DNA from 3 places in the Staphylococcus sp. NRL 16/872 genome. Region 3 is predicted to be linked to each of the others. Evidence: a T-box and tRNA genes for the amino acid it is inferred to sense, from the RefSeq annotation. Region 3 holds a T-box; the other regions hold tRNA genes.
What was found. A T-box is a leader RNA that pairs with one kind of tRNA and senses whether it is charged. The one in region 3 lies ahead of MT340_RS06160 (valine--tRNA ligase), so its partner is inferred to be a tRNA-Val.
Positions count from the first base shown of each region.

Region 1 (6,945 bases), 1.1 Mb from region 3:
TTTACGATCCGAAGACCTTCATCACTCACGCGGCGTTGCTCCGTCAGGCTTTCGCCCATTGCGGAAGATTCCCTACTGCTGCCTCCCGTAGGAGTCTGGACCGTGTCTCAGTTCCAGTGTGGCCGATCACCCTCTCAGGTCGGCTACGTATCGTCGCCTTGGTAAGCCGTTACCTTACCAACTAGCTAATACGGCGCGGGTCCATCTATAAGTGATAGCAGAGCCATCTTTCACTATTGAACCATGCGGTTCAAAATATTATCCGGTATTAGCTCCGGTTTCCCGAAGTTATCCCAGTCTTATAGGTAGGTTACCCACGTGTTACTCACCCGTCCGCCGCTAACGTCAGAGGAGCAAGCTCCTCGTCTGTTCGCTCGACTTGCATGTATTAGGCACGCCGCCAGCGTTCATCCTGAGCCAGGATCAAACTCTCCATAAAAATTTATGATGTTTGATTAGCTCATAATACTAAATAGTGTTTGTAACTTACAGTTACATTTATTGGAATTAACGTTGACATATTGTCATTCAGTTTTCAATGTTCATTTCAGAAATTTTATAAATGGTGGAGACTAGCGGGATCGAACCGCTGACCTCCTGCGTGCAAAGCAGGCGCTCTCCCAGCTGAGCTAAGCCCCCATATTATTTAAGAAGTCGGGAAGACAGGATTCGAACCTGCGACCCCTTGGTCCCAAACCAAGTGCTCTACCAAGCTGAGCTACTTCCCGTATGTAATTAAATAAGGTTTGAAATTTTAAATGGCGCGCCCGATAGGAGTCGAACCCATAACCTCTTGATCCGTAGTCAAACGCTCTATCCAGTTGAGCTACGGGCGCTATATTTAAAAGATGGTGCCGAGGACCGGAATCGAACCGGTACGGTGATCTCTCACCGCAGGATTTTAAGTCCTGTGCGTCTGCCAGTTCCGCCACCCCGGCAAAATAATGGAGCGGAAGACGGGATTCGAACCCGCGACCCCCACCTTGGCAAGGTGGTGTTCTACCACTGAACTACTTCCGCATGTGGCTATTAAAATAATCGTATGAGCCATAGAGGATTCGAACCTCTGACCCTCTGATTAAAAGTCAGATGCTCTACCAACTGAGCTAATGGCTCAAAGATGGTGCCGGCCAGAGGACTTGAACCCCCAACCTACTGATTACAAGTCAGTTGCTCTACCAATTGAGCTAGGCCGGCTATTTAGTTAAAATGGTGGAGAATGACGGGTTCGAACCGCCGACCCTCTGCTTGTAAGGCAGATGCTCTCCCAACTGAGCTAATTCTCCAATTTGTAAGCCTGGCAACGTCCTACTCTAGCGGAACGTAAATCCAACTACCATCGGCGCTAAGGAGCTTAACTTCTGTGTTCGGCATGGGAACAGGTGTGACCTCCTTGCCATTGTCACCAGACAACAACTTACTCAATCAATTATACTATCGATTATTTCAACTTTCAATAGTTAATTTTACACTTTGTTAAAATTTCTTTTACAAGCGTTTTACAAAATTAACTTTCGTTTTTGACGACTTTTATATCATATAACATTCAAACGATAATGTCAAACACTTTTTTATTTTTTTAATTAGTTTTTTCATAAAGACTAATTTATTTGTTCTTTTCGAGAACACTCATAATATACTAGCACATGATTCACTCTTTGACTACTCTTTTTTCTTATAATTTCAAATGAATTTTTCACTCTTTTTTACTTATGCTATTATTATTGCACTTTAGACTACTTTAATATTTTTTAATGTTTTCTTAATATTCTTTTCTTTCTTTCAATAAACTCAGAATGTGTTAGCTCACCTTCTTTATAGATCATTAAAAAACGCTATCTACAAAAATGTAAATAGCGTTTCAGTGGTCTATTGCTTATTATTTCTGTCTCATGTATGGGAATAATAATACGTCTCTGATAGATGGTGAGTCTGTTAATAACATAACTAAACGATCAATACCAATACCTAATCCACCTGTTGGAGGCATACCATATTCTAATGCTTCAATGTAGTCTTCATCCATTTCATGTGCTTCATCATTGCCTTGCTCTTTTTCAACAAGTTGAGCTTCAAAACGTTGACGTTGATCAATAGGATCATTTAACTCTGTAAATGCATTTGCATGCTCTCTACCTACGATGAATAATTCGAAACGATCAGTAAATCTTGGATCTTCAGGATTTTTCTTAGCTAATGGAGAGATTTCAATTGGGTGACCATAAATAAATGTTGGTTGAATTAATGTTTCTTCTACTTTTTGTTCGAAGAATTCATTTAAGATATGACCGTATTTCATATTCTCTGTAATTTCAATACCATGTTCTTTAGCTAAAGCTTTAGCTTCCTCATCAGATTTAACTTGATAGAAGTCTACACCTGTCGCTTCTTTAACAGCATCTACAATGTGTAAACGTGTCCAAGCAGATTCTAAGTCGATTTCTTCACCATTATATTGAACTTTTGCTGAACCTAAGACTTCTTGTGCGATATGTCTAACCATTGATTCAGTTAAATCCATGATATCGTGATAGTCAGCATATGCTTCATATAATTCAATCATTGTAAATTCTGGGTTATGGCGTGTTGATACACCTTCGTTACGGAAGACACGACCAATTTCGTAAACTTTTTCAAGTCCACCTACGATTAAACGTTTTAAGTGTAATTCAATCGCGATACGCATGTATAATGTAGCATCTAATGCATTATGGTGTGTGACGAAAGGACGTGCAGCAGCACCACCAGCGATTTGATGCATCATTGGTGTTTCAACTTCTAGGTAACCTCTTTGATTTAAGTAGTTTCTCATTTCTTGAATGATTTTACTACGGTTGATAAATGTACGTGTGCTTTCTTCGTTTGTAATTAGGTCTAAATAGCGTTGACGATATCTTTGTTCAATATCTTGTAAACCATGGAATTTATCAGGTAATGGTCTTAAAGCTTTTGATAACATTGTAAATGATTTAGCTTTTACTGATATTTCGCCTGTATTTGTTTTGAACATTACACCTTCAATGCCAACGATGTCGCCTAAGTCAGCACTTTTCCAAAGATTATCGAAGTCTTCTTCTCCAATTTGGTCTTTACGTACATAAATTTGAATTTGGCCTGTTAAATCTTGAACGTGTGCAAATCCAGCTTTACCTTTACCACGTTTTGTCATTAAGCGACCAGCAATTGAAACATGGCTATCGTCTTCTTTATCATGTAATTCTTCTTTAGAGAATTGATCCCATTGTTCTTTTAATTCACTAGCTGTCGCCGTACGTTCAAAACGTTTACCAAATGGATCGATTCCTAAATCGATTAATTCTTGTAGTTTTTGACGACGGACCTGCATTTGGTCATTCATTTCTTCTGACATAACTTTCTCTCCTTTAGCTTCGTTATTCTTACAAGTCATTCCATTTATTCATTTTGGAAGTTTTACAAGCAAGATATCTATCATTTTGTTCAGTATTAGCCTGGTTTAATGTTTCATATGCTTTACTGTTAACTTTGCACGTTTGAGGTACTAAGATGCATGTTGAAGCATTTTCATTTCACCATTTTCACCTTTTAATTCTACTAAACGATGGTGAGGTAATAAAGCATTTTCTCCTTTATCCTTACCTGGAGCCTTTTCAAATAATAACCTCTTAATCTTTATACTTCCTAACGGTATCGTCTGACGTAACTAGCTCGCCGATAGTTTGATTAGAACGAGGTTCCACTTTATTTGAGGCTATATCATTTAAAGGTATTAATACAAAGGCACGTTCATTCATGCGAGGATGCGGAATGCTTAATTCCTCTTCTTCGACTACTTCGTCGCCATATAGCAAGATGTCGACGTCTAATGTTCTAGGGCCCCAACGAATTTCTCTAACTCTATGCAAATGTTGCTCCGTTTCTAAACAACGTTTCAGAAGTATTTGAGGCTTTAATTCTGTGCTGATTTCTATGCATAAATTTAGAAAATTAGGTTGATCCGTATAACCGACTGGTGCAGTTTCATAGATTGGGGAAGTTTGAACCACCTCGATACCTTCTGTACTGTCAAGCAGTCGAATGGCTTCTTGTAATTGTTGTTCTCTATCTCCAATATTACTTCCTAAACCTAAATATGCTTGTACCATTTAACGATTCTCCCTCACTATCTCTATGCCTACACCATCATAATGCCCTGGTATAGGTGGATTCTCTTTAGTGATTCTGACTTTCGTTTCCATTACACGATTATAGTGTGAATTTATACGTTTTGCAATACGTTCCGCTAGATGCTCAATTAAATTGCAAGGTGGTCCTTCCACAATCTCTTTCACATCTTCGAATACTTCGCCATAGTGCACTGTATCAGTGACATCATCGGATCGGCCCGCTTCGGCTAAATCTACTTTCAATGTCACATTGACTACGAATATTTGTCCTATTTCATTCTCTGCAGAAAGCGCACCGTGATATCCGTAAAAACGCATACCTTTAAGAAAGATTATGTCGTTCATCTTCATTCTCCTTTAAGAAGTCCATACTTTGGCCTAAACGCACATTTAATTGAACATTATGCACGCGTACAGCTTTAACGCCTTTCATTATACCATAGGCAGTGGTAGCAGCAGTGGCTTCATCACGTTCCAGCGCTTTCGTTTCTGTACCTATCATTTCTTTAATGAAGCGTTTACGGCTTGTAGCTAATAAAATAGGATACTCTGTCGCTACAAGCTCATCTAATCGCGCCATGACTTCATTTTCTTCTTCACGTGTTTTCGCGAAACCAATACCTGGATCTAACCAAATTTTATGTTGCGGAATGCCCGCCATTTCAGCTTTGTTCGCTTGTGTTATTAAAGATAATAACATTTCCTCTACTACAGGTTGTTCGCGATGACCATCGCCATTATGCATTAATACGATTTCTCCTTCGTATTCAGCGACTTTATCTATTATCTTAGGATCATATAAACCAGCCCATTGGTCATTAATCATCGTTGCGCCAAGTTTCAAGCAAGCTTCTGCTACTTCACTGCGATACGTATCAACCGATATTTGCACACCTAATGGCACTAATTTTTCTACTACAGGCACGACACGTTCCAATTCTTCTTCTAATGGCACTTCAGTATAACCTGGTCTTGTAGATACGCCCCCAACATCTATAATATCTACGCCTTCTTCAATCATTTCTTTGGCACGTGCCACGGCGTTTTCGACTGAATTGTATTTTCCTCCATCAGAGAATGAGTCAGGCGTCACATTTAAGATGCCCATAATTTTTGTTTTCGTCATTATTGTCACCCTTCGCTTTATTGAAAATGGAAACAAGGTCTGGACAAAAGCGTTTAGGATTTGAGCAGAGCCGAGCGATGAGCAAAATTGATTTTTCAAATTTTGTCGAGTCGTGAGAGCAACCCCAGCTTGCTTTGCTTGTAGATTTTCTTTTTGAAAATCTCTGTGCTGAGGGCCCCTCTGCCGAGAATCCTGCTTTTGGGAAGCCGTTAAGTTATTTCCCAGTGCATGCATTTTTTGTCTCATCCCTATTTCAATTTTTATTCATTTTTAATGATACACTCATTTGAACAACATTTCAGTGTTCGTAATTGAGAAATTAATTTAGAATGTGTATGTGTATTGTGGTACCTTTTCAAAAAATAAAAAAGCTAGCAAAGCAATAAAGCTTCACTAGCGTATAAATAGTGACATCTAATTAGTCGTCGAATGAATATAATGGTGTTGATAGGTAACGTTCACCGTTACTTGGTAATACAGTTACGACTGTTTTACCTTTACCTAATTCTTTAGCTTTTTGGATAGCTGCATAGATAGCTGCGCCTGAAGAAATACCTGCTAAGATACCTTCTTCTTTAGCGACGCGACGTGCCATTTCCATTGCAGTATCGTTGCCAACTTTAATAATGCTTTCATAAATATCTGTGTCTAATGTATCTGGTACGAAACCTGCACCTAAACCTTGTAATTTATGTGGACCAGGTTCACCACCGCTTAATACTGGTGAAGCTTCTGGTTCGATTGCAACGATTTCGATGTTAGGATATTTTTCTTTTAATACTTTACCTACGCCAGATAATGTACCACCTGTACCTACACCTGCTAAGAAGGCATCAATTTCTTTACCTTCGAATTGTTCAACAAGTTCTGGGCCAGTTGTTAATGCGTGTACTTCTGGGTTAGCTGGGTTTTCGAATTGTTGAGGTTCAAAGTAGCCATGTTCTTCTTTTAATTCTTTGGCTTTTTTAATAGCACCTTTCATAGCTTCTGATCCTGGTGTTAATACTAATTCAGCACCGTAAGCTTTTAATAAGTTACGACGTTCTGAACTCATTGTTTCAGGCATTGTAAATACTGCTTTGTAACCTTTAGCAGCACATACGAAAGCTAATCCAATACCAGTGTTACCACTTGTAGGTTCTACGATTGTATCGCCAGGTTTAATTTTGCCTTCTTTTTCAGCTTTTTCGATCATAGCTAATGCGATACGGTCTTTTACTGAACCGCCTGGATTTTGATATTCTAATTTTACATAAACATCTGCTGCATCTTCGTCTACTACGTTTCTTAATTTTACTACCGGTGTATTGCCAATGATTTGTGTAATATTATCTACTGGTTTTTGTGCCATTGAAAAACGCTCCTTTAACATTCTAATTTAAAACTTAGTTTTTCTATCGGATATAGTTATATTCTATCAGAATTTTCTAAAAAGACAAAGACAATTATTTTTATATACCTAATAAAGTTACTTTTTTCTTATATATGATAACTTTCCCATAAACTCATTTTGATAAACACAGTGAATTTTTAAGGGAATTGGTGGAAAAGTAAATCAAAGTATACCGCCTGCCAGAATTTACCTACAGTCTAGAAACTCACCTATTTCATTGAAGCAAGCAACGTTTCTAATTCACCTTCCGAGTATTGATATTTATTGCCGCAGAAGTGACA
Region 1 is NZ_CP119327.1:2,319,050-2,325,994, forward strand. It holds rRNA gene MT340_RS11480 (16S ribosomal RNA) at 1-439, opposite strand, end outside; tRNA gene MT340_RS11485 (tRNA-Ala) at 564-639, opposite strand; tRNA gene MT340_RS11490 (tRNA-Pro) at 655-728, opposite strand; tRNA gene MT340_RS11495 (tRNA-Arg) at 760-836, opposite strand; tRNA gene MT340_RS11500 (tRNA-Leu) at 850-938, opposite strand; tRNA gene MT340_RS11505 (tRNA-Gly) at 946-1,020, opposite strand; tRNA gene MT340_RS11510 (tRNA-Lys) at 1,044-1,116, opposite strand; tRNA gene MT340_RS11515 (tRNA-Thr) at 1,122-1,197, opposite strand; tRNA gene MT340_RS11520 (tRNA-Val) at 1,211-1,286, opposite strand; rRNA gene rrf (5S ribosomal RNA) at 1,296-1,410, opposite strand; gene lysS (lysine--tRNA ligase) at 1,880-3,370, opposite strand; gene folK (2-amino-4-hydroxy-6-hydroxymethyldihydropteridine diphosphokinase) at 3,645-4,124, opposite strand; gene folB (dihydroneopterin aldolase) at 4,125-4,490, opposite strand; gene folP (dihydropteroate synthase) at 4,468-5,271, opposite strand; gene cysK (cysteine synthase A) at 5,690-6,622, opposite strand; gene hslO (Hsp33 family molecular chaperone HslO) at 6,874-6,945, opposite strand, start outside.
Region 1: it encodes a tRNA-Val, which carries the amino acid that the T-box ahead of MT340_RS06160 (valine--tRNA ligase) is inferred to sense. The anticodon was not compared.

Region 2 (6,945 bases), 430 kb from region 3:
GACGTTACTAACGACGATATGCTTTGGGTAGCTGTAAGTAAGCGTTGATCCAGAGATTTCCGAATGGGGGAACCCAGCACGAGTTATGTCGTGTTATCGACAAGTGAATTCATAGCTTGTCAGAAGGCAGACCCGGAGAACTGAAACATCTTAGTACCCGGAGGAAGAGAAAGAAAAATCGATTCCCTGAGTAGCGGCGAGCGAAACGGGAAGAGCCCAAACCAATAAGCTTGCTTATTGGGGTTGTAGGACACTCTATACGGAGTTACAAAGGAATATATTAGACGAATCATCTGGAAAGTTGAATCAAAGAAGGTAATAATCCTGTAGTTGAAAATATATTCTCTCTTGAGTGGATCCTGAGTACGACGGAGCACGTGAAATTCCGTCGGAATCTGGGAGGACCATCTCCTAAGGCTAAATACTCTCTAGTGACCGATAGTGAACCAGTACCGTGAGGGAAAGGTGAAAAGTACCCCGGAAGGGGAGTGAAAGAGAACTTGAAACCGTGTGCTTACAAGTAGTCAGAGCCCGTTAATGGGTGATGGCGTGCCTTTTGTAGAATGAACCGGCGAGTTACGATCTGATGCAAGGTTAAGCAGGAAATGTGGAGCCGTAGCGAAAGCGAGTCTGAATAGGGCGTTTAGTATTTGGTCGTAGACCCGAAACCAGGTGATCTACCCATGGTCAGGTTGAAGTTCAGGTAACACTGAATGGAGGACCGAACCGACTTACGTTGAAAAGTGAGCGGATGAACTGTGGGTAGCGGAGAAATTCCAATCGAACTTGGAGATAGCTGGTTCTCTCCGAAATAGCTTTAGGGCTAGCCTCAAGTGATGATTATTGGAGGTAGAGCACTGTTTGGACGAGGGGCCCCTCTCGGGTTACCGAATTCAGACAAACTCCGAATGCCAATTAATTTAACTTGGGAGTCAGAACATGGGTGATAAGGTCCGTGTTCGAAAGGGAAACAGCCCAGACCACCAGCTAAGGTCCCAAAATATATGTTAAGTGGAAAAGGATGTGGCGTTGCCCAGACAACTAGGATGTTGGCTTAGAAGCAGCCATCATTTAAAGAGTGCGTAATAGCTCACTAGTCGAGTGACACTGCGCCGAAAATGTACCGGGGCTAAACATATTACCGAAGCTGTGGATTGTCCTTTGGACAATGGTAGGAGAGCGTTCTAAGGGCGTTGAAGCATGATCGCAAGGACATGTGGAGCGCTTAGAAGTGAGAATGCCGGTGTGAGTAGCGAAAGACGGGTGAGAATCCCGTCCACCGATTGACTAAGGTTTCCAGAGGAAGGCTCGTCCGCTCTGGGTTAGTCGGGTCCTAAGCTGAGGCCGACAGGCGTAGGCGATGGATAACAGGTTGATATTCCTGTACCACCTAACATCGTTTTAATCGATGGGGGGACGCAGTAGGATAGGCGAAGCGTGCTGTTGGAGTGCACGTCTAAGCAGTGAGATTGAGTGTTAGGCAAATCCGGCACTCTTAAGATTGAGCTGTGATGGGGAGAGGAAATTGTTTCCTCGAGTCGTTGATTTCACACTGCCGAGAAAAGCCTCTAGATAGATAATAGGTGCCCGTACCGCAAACCGACACAGGTAGTCAAGATGAGAATTCTAAGGTGAGCGAGCGAACTCTCGTTAAGGAACTCGGCAAAATGACCCCGTAACTTCGGGAGAAGGGGTGCTCTTTAGGGTGCAAGCCCAGAAGAGCCGCAGTGAATAGGCCCAAGCGACTGTTTATCAAAAACACAGGTCTCTGCTAAACCGTAAGGTGATGTATAGGGGCTGACGCCTGCCCGGTGCTGGAAGGTTAAGAGGAGTGGTTAGCTTCTGCGAAGCTACGAATCGAAGCCCCAGTAAACGGCGGCCGTAACTATAACGGTCCTAAGGTAGCGAAATTCCTTGTCGGGTAAGTTCCGACCCGCACGAAAGGCGTAACGATTTGGGCACTGTCTCAACGAGAGACTCGGTGAAATCATAGTACCTGTGAAGATGCAGGTTACCCGCGACAGGACGGAAAGACCCCGTGGAGCTTTACTGTAGCCTGATATTGAAATTCGGCACAGCTTGTACAGGATAGGTAGGAGCCTTTGAAGCGTGAGCGCTAGCTTACGTGGAGGCGCTGGTGGGATACTACCCTAGCTGTGTTGGCTTTCTAACCCGCACCACTTATCGTGGTGGGAGACAGTGTCAGGCGGGCAGTTTGACTGGGGCGGTCGCCTCCTAAAAGGTAACGGAGGCGCTCAAAGGTTCCCTCAGAATGGTTGGAAATCATTCATAGAGTGTAAAGGCATAAGGGAGCTTGACTGCGAGACCTACAAGTCGAGCAGGGTCGAAAGACGGACTTAGTGATCCGGTGGTTCCGCATGGAAGGGCCATCGCTCAACGGATAAAAGCTACCCCGGGGATAACAGGCTTATCTCCCCCAAGAGTTCACATCGACGGGGAGGTTTGGCACCTCGATGTCGGCTCATCGCATCCTGGGGCTGTAGTCGGTCCCAAGGGTTGGGCTGTTCGCCCATTAAAGCGGTACGCGAGCTGGGTTCAGAACGTCGTGAGACAGTTCGGTCCCTATCCGTCGTGGGCGTAGGAAATTTGAGAGGAGCTGTCCTTAGTACGAGAGGACCGGGATGGACATACCTCTGGTGTACCAGTTGTCGTGCCAACGGCATAGCTGGGTAGCTATGTATGGACGGGATAAGTGCTGAAAGCATCTAAGCATGAAGCCCCCCTCAAGATGAGATTTCCCAACTTCGGTTATAAGATCCCTCAAAGATGATGAGGTTAATAGGTTCGAGGTGGAAGCGTGGTGACACGTGGAGCTGACGAATACTAATCGATCGAAGACTTAATCAATTTTTTCAAGTTTTGCGACGCAAAATCTTTACTTACTATCTAGTTTTGAATGTATAATCATTCACTTGTCTGGTGACAATGGCAAGGAGGTCACACCTGTTCCCATGCCGAACACAGAAGTTAAGCTCCTTAGCGCCGATGGTAGTTGGATTTACGTTCCGCTAGAGTAGGACGTTGCCAGGCATATATAATTATTCCGCAGTAGCTCAGTGGTAGAGCTATCGGCTGTTAACCGATCGGTCGTAGGTTCGAATCCTACCTGCGGAGCCATGGCTCCTTGGTCAAGCGGTTAAGACACCGCCCTTTCACGGCGGTAACACGGGTTCGAGTCCCGTAGGAGTCACCATTTTGTTGGAGAATTAGCTCAGCTGGGAGAGCATCTGCCTTACAAGCAGAGGGTCGGCGGTTCGAACCCGTCATTCTCCACCATTTATATGTCGGAGGGGTAGCGAAGTGGCTAAACGCGGCGGACTGTAAATCCGCTCCTTCGGGTTCGGCAGTTCGAATCTGCCCCCCTCCACCATCTTAATGGGCTATAGCCAAGCGGTAAGGCAACGGACTTTGACTCCGTCACGCGCTGGTTCGAATCCAGCTAGCCCAGCCATTAGAGCCATTAGCTCAGTTGGTAGAGCATCTGACTTTTAATCAGAGGGTCAGAGGTTCGAATCCTCTATGGCTCACTCACAAGCATCCCAAGTTGGGATGCTTTTTTTTGTTTTCGTAAGTTTTATCGGCTCTACGTCAAATCGGACTGATGAGTCCTAATATTGAGATTAAGCAACCTTAGGTTGTTTAATCTCTTTTTTTGTTGTTGAGGCAAATAGTCGCGAAGTTATAATAATTCGATTACGTAAATTATCATAATTTCTATAACCAAAAGATACCCTTTTAATGAGTTTGATTTTATTATTAATTCCTTCTAACGGACCGTTGGTCAGGTTAGAATATATCATGGTGTTTTCAATGAAAGCTGTTAATCTTCTTAAAGTTCTAATAACTGGACGTAATTTAGGACACACATCTGAAAGATGAATAGAAAAGAGTTTATGAGTAAATTTCTCTATTTGGTTTTCTTTTAATAATCGTCTTAGCTCATGAACGTAGTGATATGTATTAAATAATTCAACATCTACACTTAATAAGTAATTCATAATTCCTTTTTCGGTTTTCCACTCTTTAAATAAACGGACTTTACGATAATTAAATGCTTCTAGCGTTTCAAAAGGTTTAAGAAATAGTTTCCAATAACTTTTATATTTATTATAAAGCGGTCTATTAGAGGTTTTATAACAATTCATTATATGAACTCTAGACATATTTAACGCTCGATTTAAAGATTGAACAATATGAAAACGATCAATAATAATCTTCGCATTAGGAAATAATTGCTTGATTAGCGACATATAGGGTTCATACATATCAATCGTTACAGTTTTGACTTTTTTTCTTAGTTTCAAAGAATAACGATAAAAATGATCTTTCAGCGATTTTAACTTACGATCCGCTACCACATCTACGATGCGGTGCGATACAGCATCTGCATAAATAAAACTCATTTTTCCAATTACATTTTTAACACTTTTAAATTCGTCCATCATTAAGTGTTCAGGTAAAGCATCAAAAGAAGACTGACCTACGTCGCTTGCCGCTTGATTAATCACTCTAGATACAGTCATTGATGATACTAAGCATGACTTGGCGATAGATTTTTGAGAGCGGTATTCTTGTGCTTTATCTAAAACTGCAAGTTTTGTTTTGTTAGAAATAAAACAATGATTATCGACAATATTAGATTTAGCAGTAAAATAACTATCACATGTCTTACAATAAAATCTTTGTTTTTGAAGCTTCAAATAAGCAGGCATTTCCATAATTTTAAGTAAAGTAATCGTTGAAGTTTTCTTACCATTTTTAACTATAGAAAAATTTTCGTTTTTAGTTAAACAATTTTCACAATGTGTAGGTTGATAAGTGAGCTCTGCATAGTAAAACAAGCTCATTCGTCCTTTATATTTTTTCTCAATCACTTCATCTAAAAAATTTAGATTTTTATCTTTAATTCTTAATGTATTTAATATAGACTTACACATAGGCGCATTACCTTTCTTTTTTATTTGGTGTGGTAGCTAATAATTATAGAGGTAATTGCGCTATTTTTGTATTCAAAACATAAAAATTGGACTGATGATTTTTAGTCATCAGTCCAATTTATTATAGAGCCGTTTTATCAATAATATAAAGAAGAAGAAAATTTTTTGTTCAATTTAATTGTTCATATGACAGTAATGAATTTCATTGGTATAATTAACACTATGGAAAAATATATTCGGAGGAGATGCTATGGATTTTTCCAACTTTTTTGATAATCTAAGTACATTGAAAATAATTACAAGCGTACTGGATTTACTTATTGTATGGTATGTCCTTTATCTTCTCATTACTGTATTTAAGGGTACTAAGGCTATTCAGCTACTTAAAGGTATTTTATTTATAGTTATTGGTCAACAAGTTAGTAAAATTCTTAATTTAACTGCTACTTCAAAATTATTCGATATTGTTATTCAGTGGGGGGTATTAGCTTTAATAGTAATATTCCAACCTGAAATCAGACGAGCATTAGAACAGTTAGGCCGAGGAAGTTTATTCAAACGTTATACAAATACCTACAGTCATGATGAAGAAAAATTAATTCAAGCGGTATCTAAGGCTGTACAATATATGGCTAAAAGACGTATTGGTGCATTAATTGTTTTTGAAAAAGAAACAGGATTACAGGATTATATTGAAACTGGAATTGCAATGAATTCTGAAATTTCTCAGGAATTGCTAATCAATGTTTTTATACCAAACACACCTTTACATGATGGAGCTATGATTATTCAAAATTCTAAAATTGCTAGTGCTGCCAGCTATTTACCATTATCTGATAGTGCTAAAATTTCTAAAAGTTTAGGTACACGTCATAGAGCAGCTGTAGGTATATCAGAGGTTTCAGATGCATTTACTATTGTTGTGTCTGAAGAAACTGGATCAATATCAGTTACATTTGATGGGAAATTACGAAGAGATATTTCTTCTGAAGTCTTCGAAGAATTATTAGCTGAACATTGGTTTGGTACACGCTTTCAAAAGAAAGGTGTGAAATGAGATGTTAGAAAGTAAATGGGGCTTACGATTTATAGCTTTAGTGTTAGCTGTGTTCTTTTACTTATCTGTCAATAATGTTTTTGGTAACATTTTTAATAATAATAATTTATCTCAAAATTCATCTAAAACAATTGAAGATGTGCCTGTCGAAGTTCTTTATAATTCAAAAGAATTACATGTCACTAAAGCACCAGATACAGTTAATGTGACAATTTCTGGACCACAATCTAAGTTACTTAAAATTGAAAATTCGGATGATATTAAAGTAACCGTAGATTTATCTAATGCGAAAGCTGGTAATTATAAAGAAGATTACATTGTGAAAGGATTAAGCAATGATATCAATTACAATGTAAAACCTAAACAAGCTTATATTACATTAGAAAATAAGGATACTAAAACAATGCATGTACAACCGGATATTGGACAGAATGACATAGATGCTAATTATAAAGTTAAAGAGAGTAAAGTTGAGCCTGATACTGTGAAAGTCACAGGAGGAAAACAACAATTATCTAAAATTGCTTATTTAAAAGCTACTTATCGTGATGTAGATAAATTAAAAAAAGATACTTCTGATGTAGCAGACGTAACGGCTTTTGATAAACAACTTAATAAATTGAATGTTCATATTCAACCAGATCAAGTGAAATTAACAACAAAGGTCGAACCTTATAGTAAAAAAGTTAAAGTTAATGTACATACTAAAGGTAAGTTACCTGATGATGAAGAACTTGATGACATTTCATTAGACAAAGATGAAATTGAAATTTATGGTAATAGAGAAGCATTACAAGATATTAATGAGGTTGAAGCTATAGTTGATTTAGATGAAATATCTGAGTCGACAGATAAAAAAGTGAAAATTGACTTGCCTGATAAAGTTAAAAAATCTGAGACAAATGAAGTTACAGCACATATTAATTTGAA
Region 2 is NZ_CP119327.1:797,078-804,022, forward strand. It holds rRNA gene MT340_RS03785 (23S ribosomal RNA) at 1-2,868, shown strand, start outside; rRNA gene rrf (5S ribosomal RNA) at 2,937-3,051, shown strand; tRNA gene MT340_RS03795 (tRNA-Asn) at 3,064-3,138, shown strand; tRNA gene MT340_RS03800 (tRNA-Glu) at 3,140-3,214, shown strand; tRNA gene MT340_RS03805 (tRNA-Val) at 3,222-3,297, shown strand; tRNA gene MT340_RS03810 (tRNA-Tyr) at 3,308-3,391, shown strand; tRNA gene MT340_RS03815 (tRNA-Gln) at 3,398-3,472, shown strand; tRNA gene MT340_RS03820 (tRNA-Lys) at 3,476-3,548, shown strand; gene MT340_RS03825 (ISL3 family transposase) at 3,642-4,958, opposite strand; gene cdaA (diadenylate cyclase CdaA) at 5,209-6,015, shown strand; gene MT340_RS03835 (CdaR family protein) at 6,017-6,945, shown strand, end outside.
Region 2: it encodes a tRNA-Val, which carries the amino acid that the T-box ahead of MT340_RS06160 (valine--tRNA ligase) is inferred to sense. The anticodon was not compared.

Region 3 (6,945 bases):
AGCTTCCGGTAATTAGTAATCCGTCGCCTTCATACTGATTTATAAACTCAACATAGTTATCGATAAATTGAATATTGTCAGTATTAACACTTTCGGCGAGTTCTTCTTTACTAAGTGCTTTAGGAAAGTCGAATTCTGTAAAATAAATTGTCTTCGCTACTTCTGATAACTTATTTAACATACCTGAAACCGGCTTACCTTTGATAGCTGAAAATAAAATGTCCATTTTAGTCCCATAATAATTTTTAATTGTGTCTATTAAAGCCTCCACACTTTCATTATTATGTGCACCATCGATAATAATTAATGGATTTTCTTTAACTTGCTCAATTCGTCCAGTCCATGACACGCTCTCAATGGCATCAATCATTTTATTGAAATCTAATTCAATTACATTTTCTTCGTTAAGTTCGATTAATGCAGTAATGGCTAATGCAGCATTTTCTTTTTGATGATCACCTAACATATTTAAGATAATCGTTTCTAATTCATAATCTTTATAACGGTAAGTAAATTCGTCTTCTTGAGAAAGGACTACAATTTCACGATCTAATTCCATAGGTTTGGCATCGTTATTTTCAGCTAAATCACGAATATACTTAAGCGCTTCTTCATTTTTCACCGCATATATTACTGGCGTATTAGGTTTAATAATCGCGCCTTTATCTTTTGCGATATCTAAGTAAGTATTGCCTAAAATATCTGTATGATCTAGACCAATGCTCGTTAAAATTGAAATAATTGGTTTGAAAACATTGGTAGAATCATTTTTAATTCCTAAACCAGCTTCAACTATTACGAAATCAACGGGATGAATTTCTCCGAAGTATAAGAACATCATAGTCGTAATAATTTCAAATTCTGTAGCGCCACCTAGCTCAGTTTCTTGCTCTAATGCCTCACTTACAGGTTTGACGCGTTCGACTAATTCTACTATTTCATCATTTGTAATGGGATGGCCATTTAAGCTTATTCTTTCATTAAATGTTTCAATAAATGGTGAAGTAAACGTACCTACTTCATAACCATTTTCAACAAGAGCGGCTCTTAAATAAGCAACTGTAGAGCCTTTACCATTTGTACCACCAACATGAATGCCTCGAATATTTAATTGAGGGTTGTTCAAACGATCTAGCATCCATTCCATTCTTTTTACACCTGGCTTGATACCAAATTTTGTTCGTTCATGTATCCAATACAAACTATCTAGGTAATTCATTGGCGATTCTCCTATGCTTTTAATTGTTCAATTCTAGTTTTTACACCATCATATTTTTCTTGATAACGTTGTTGCTTTTCTCTTTCTTCGTTGATAACTTTTTCAGGTGCTTTATTCACAAAGTTTTCGTTAGATAATTTTTTATCTACTCTATCTAATTCTTTTTGTAATTTATCTAATTCTTTTTCAAGACGAGCGATTTCTTTATCCATATCGATTAAGCCTTCTAAAGGTAATACGACTTTACCCGCTTCAACGACTGAAGTCATCGCTTTCTCAGGAATATCAATATTTGTATCAATCACTAATTCGCTTGGATTACAGAATTTATGAATGTAATCTGCGTTTTCATTAAGTGTCGCTTTCACGTTTTCATCTTTTGCTTGAATGAAAATTGGTATAGATTTAGAAAGCGGTGTATTAACTTCAACACGAGATTGTCTCACTGATTTAATAATTTCAACAAGTTGTTGCATTGTTTGTTTACTATCTTCAAAACTCAATTCTTCTTTAACTGTTGGCCAAGATGCGTTAACAATTGTTTCTCCTTCATGAGGAAGACTTTGCCATATCTTTTCAGTGACAAATGGCATGAATGGATGTAACATACGCATAATTTGGTCTAATGTATAACTTAATACAGAACGTGTGGTTTGTTTTTGCGCTTCATCGTCACCATTCATTGGAATTTTACTCATTTCGATATACCAATCACAGAATTCATCCCAAATAAAGTTATATAATGCTCGGCCTACTTCACCAAATTCATATTTATCACTTAAGTGTGTGACTGTTTCAATTGTTTCATTTAAACGCGTTAAAATCCATTTATCTGCTAAAGATAAATTGCCAGATAAATCAATATCGTTGTAGCTAAAGTCATCACCAATATTCATTAAACTGAAACGTGCACCGTTCCAAATTTTATTGATGAAGTTCCATACTGATTCTACTTTTTCAGTAGAATAACGTAAATCATGACCTGGAGATGAACCAGTTGCTAAGAAGTAACGTAAGCTGTCTGCACCGTATTCTTCAATAACATCCATTGGGTCAACACCATTACCTAATGATTTACTCATCTTACGACCATCTTCGGCACGAACTAAACCATGTAATAATACGTCGTTAAATGGACGACGATCAGTGAACTCTAATCCTTGGAAGATCATTCTCGCTACCCAGAAGAAGATAATGTCATATCCTGTTACAAGCGCATTTGTAGGATAATAACGTTTAAAGTCTTCTGCTTCTTCATTAGGCCAACCAAGTGTTGAGAATGGCCATAAGGCACTTGAGAACCAAGTATCTAATACATCTTCGTCTTGTTCCCAATTTTCAATGTCTTGTGGTGCTTCTTCGCCAACATAAAGTTCGCCTGTTTCTTTATGATACCAAGCTGGAATTTGATGACCCCACCATAATTGACGAGAAATCGTCCAGTCTCTAATTTCTTCCATCCAGCGATTGAAAGTATTCTCAAAACGAGGTGGATAGAAATCGATACGATCATCTGTTTTTTGATTATCTAATGCTCTTTGAGCAAGTGGTTTCATTTTAACGAACCATTGTGTAGATAAATATGGTTCAACTACAGCACCCGTACGTTCTGAGTGACCTACTGAATGCATGTGCTCTTCAATTTTAATAACTAAATCTTGTGCTTTTAAATCTTCAACTAATTGTTTACGGCATTCGAAGCGGTCTAAACCAGCATATTTATCAGCTTTATCGTTCATTTTACCGTTTTCATCCATAACAATAATATTTTCTAAGTCATGACGTTGTCCAATTTCAAAGTCATTTGGATCGTGTGCAGGTGTTACTTTCATTGCACCACTACCGAATTCAATATCAACATATTCATCTGCTAAAATTGGTAATTCACGGCCAACGATAGGTAAAATAACTTTTTTACCAATAACATCTTTATAACGTTCATCATTAGGGTTAACAACAATTGCTGTATCACCTAACATTGTTTCTGGACGTGTAGTAGCAATTTCGATATATCCTTCGCCATCAGCATATGGATATTTGAAATGATAGAAGTGACCTTGTACATCTTCATGGATTACTTCAATATCTGATAATGCCGTTCTCGCTTCTGGATCCCAGTTAATAATACGCTCTCCACGATAAATAATACCTTTGTTATATAGGTCAACAAACACTTTCTTAACAGCTTGGCTTAAGCCATCATCTAAAGTAAATCGTTCTCTGCTATAGTCTAAACCTAAGCCTAATTTAGCCCATTGTTGACGAATAAATGAAGCATATTCTTCTTTCCAAGACCATGCATGTTCTAAGAATTTCTCACGGCCAATATCATGACGAGAAATACCTTGCTCTTTTAATTTCGCATCTACTTTAGCTTGTGTTGCAATGCCGGCATGGTCCATACCTGGAAGATATAGCGTGTCATAGCCTTGCATTCTTTTCATACGTGTAATAATATCTTGTAACGTTGTATCCCATGCGTGACCAAGATGTAATTTACCAGTTACATTTGGTGGAGGAATAACAATCGTATAAGTTTCTTTTGATTTATCTTCTGAGGGTTTGAAATACCCATTTTTTACCCATTCTTCGTAACGACCCGCTTCCACTTCACGCGGGTTATACTTAGGTTCCATGTTCATAGAAAAAAACCTCCTAATTATAAAAAAACACCCCTCCTAAAAAATAGGACGGATGTTCCGTGGTACCACCTAAATTCAAGATTAAACTCCTCAACTGAAAACTTTAACCTTGCACTTAATTATGATTAACGCTCAAACACGCTTTTATTTACTCTATATATGTTCAATAAAAGTTCAAGTGGGCTACCTTCAGTAAGAACGCTATACATATTTCCACCAACCATATGCTCTCTTTGCTATCATTCAAACTTACTCTTCCCATAGTTATATTTAATTACTTATTTATAGTATAATGGAAATCCTAATAAGTCAATCTCTTGGAGGTATATTTATGAACGAATGTGCGTTTGGTACAAAAGATTCAGTTTATCTTGATTATCACGATCAGGTTTGGGGACAGCCACTATATGATAGTAAAGCGCTGTTCAAATTATTGGCGTTAGAATCTCAACATGCCGGCCTATCTTGGTTAACGATTTTAAAGAAAAAAGCCTCCTATGAAGAAGCTTTTTATAATTTTGAACCTGAAAAAGTGGCAAGTATGACGGACGAGGATATTGATAAATTAATGGAATTTCCTAACATAGTGCATAATCGTAAAAAATTAGAAGCTATCGTATCTCAAGCGAAAGGCTATTTTGAAATCGAAAAAGACTATGGTAGTTTTAGCGATTACTTATGGTCGTATGTGAATCAACAACCTATCGACTTACATTACCAACACGCTTCTGACAGAATTACTGTTGATGAGCGTGCAACACAATTATCTAAAGACTTAAAGAAATATGGTTTTAAATTCCTAGGTCCAGTTACTGTATTTTCATTTTTAGAAGCGGCTGGATTATATGACGCACACTTAGAAAGTTGTCCTTATAAACCTAAACATAAATAAAAAATAGCGAACGCTCGTAAAAACGAGTATTCGCTATTTTTTTAAATTCTTTTTCATGAAAAATCCAATTATCGGAGCGACGAAGAATAATATAAAGAAAATCCTAAATATATGGAAACTTGAAATCATCGCTACATCTGCACCTGTTGCTATAGCTACAAGCACGATTTGACTCATTCCACCAGGCGCCCCTCCTAGAAATAACTCATTCATTGAATTATGGGTAAATAAATGAACGATAAACACCATTACAAATGCGCTAAGAATTAAAAGGACATTTTGATAAATTATCGCTATGGCAAGACGCCCTTTTAAATCTCCTAATAATTTAGCAATTTGTAGTCCAATTCTAATCATATAAATCAACTGTGCTGATGCAAGAATGCCATTGTCTAGTGTGAATGTAGCGTGTGTAGTTAAATTCCATACTACTAAGACAGCTATTGGCGCTAATAATTGTTTAGTTGGAAAATGGATCTTCGCCATTATAAAGTACACAATGCCAATTGTAATAGCTAAAAATAAAATTTGCGAAATATTTAAAGCTTCAGTTAACGGAGGCGCCTTACTTACTGTTTGATTGCTACCCTCTCCACTACTAAAGAAATATGAGATAAATGGAACTAAGACCACCACAAATATAACGCGAGATGTTTGTGTTAAACTCACCACAAGAATGTTGGCCCTTTTATTTTCCTCGGCCATAATTAGCATTTGACTAAGTGCACCCGGAATAACACTTAATATGGCTGTTTCCGTATTGACTTGAGCTATTTTTTTGAAAAAATAAGCAATTAATAAAGAAAGCAATATCAGTAATATTGTGACCACTACTATTGTTGACCAATCATTTTTAATATCATTAATAACTTTCTTTGTAAAAGTAGAACCTATTTGAACCCCTAGTAAAATTAAACCAATCTGACTGAACCAAAAAGGCCATTGTACTCTCAACTTAAACACTTTCCCTACTAATATAGCAGCAATAATGGGACCAAACATGAACGGCAAAAGGACATGAGCAAAATATAAAATTAAACTCATAACAACTGCGGTAACAAATAAAATTATATTATTACGCCATAATAACCACATTAAGGCTCACTTCTTTCATTAAAAAGAAGGTTAAGACTATAGTCTTAACCTTCCATCATTTTATATTAAATTATACAATGCGACTTAATGCAGTATCAAATGCTTGAATTGTTTTTGCAATATCTTCTTTAGTGTGGGCTGTAGATAAGAATGTACCTTCAAATTGTGATGGTGGTAAGAAGATACCTTCTTTAGCCATTTCACGATACATATTGCTAAAGAGTTCTAAGTCACTCTTATTCGCTTCGTCAAAGTTAGTTACTGGGCCTTCATTTAAGAAATAACCAATCATTGAGCCCGCTCTGTTAACTGTAATAGGCACATTATGTTTCGCAAAGACTTCTTTTAAACCTTTTTCTAAAATGTCTCCAAGTTCTTGGAAATACTCGTAAGTTTCTGGAGTTAATTGACTAAGTGTTTCATATCCACTAGTCATAGCTAATGGGTTACCTGATAACGTACCAGCTTGATAAATGTTACCTACAGGTGCAATGCTATCCATAATTTCTTTTTTACCACCAAAGGCACCTACTGGTAAGCCACCGCCAATTACTTTTCCTAAACAAGTAATATCAGGTGTTACACCAAAGTAACCTTGCGCACAATTATAGCCTACACGGAAACCAGTCATTACTTCGTCAAAGACAAGTAATGAACCATATTCAGAAGTAATATCTCTAAGTCCTTGTAAGAAACCTTCTAAAGGTGGCACTACGCCCATGTTACCTGCAACAGGTTCTACAATCACACCTGCAATATCATCGCCATAATTTTCAAAAGCAACTTTAATTGCATCTAAATCATTGTAAGGTACAGTAATTGTGTTTTTGGCAGTACCTTCTGGCACACCTGGAGAGTCAGGTAAACCTAATGTCGCTACGCCAGAACCCGCTTTAATAAGCAATGAATCACTGTGTCCATGATAGCAACCTTCAAATTTAACAATTTTATTTCTACCTGTGTAACCACGTGCAAGACGTAATGCAGCTAATGTAGCTTCAGTTCCTGAAGATACCATACGTACTTTTTCAATAGATGGTACACGGTCAATAACTAATTCGGCTAATCGATTCTCTTCAAGTGTAGAAGCACCAAAG
Region 3 is NZ_CP119327.1:1,222,427-1,229,371, reverse strand. It holds gene MT340_RS06165 (bifunctional folylpolyglutamate synthase/dihydrofolate synthase) at 1-1,219, opposite strand, end outside; gene MT340_RS06160 (valine--tRNA ligase) at 1,231-3,861, opposite strand; T-box leader at 3,903-4,131, opposite strand; gene MT340_RS06155 (DNA-3-methyladenine glycosylase I) at 4,193-4,753, shown strand; gene MT340_RS06150 (AbrB family transcriptional regulator) at 4,787-5,848, opposite strand; gene hemL (glutamate-1-semialdehyde 2,1-aminomutase) at 5,919-6,945, opposite strand, start outside.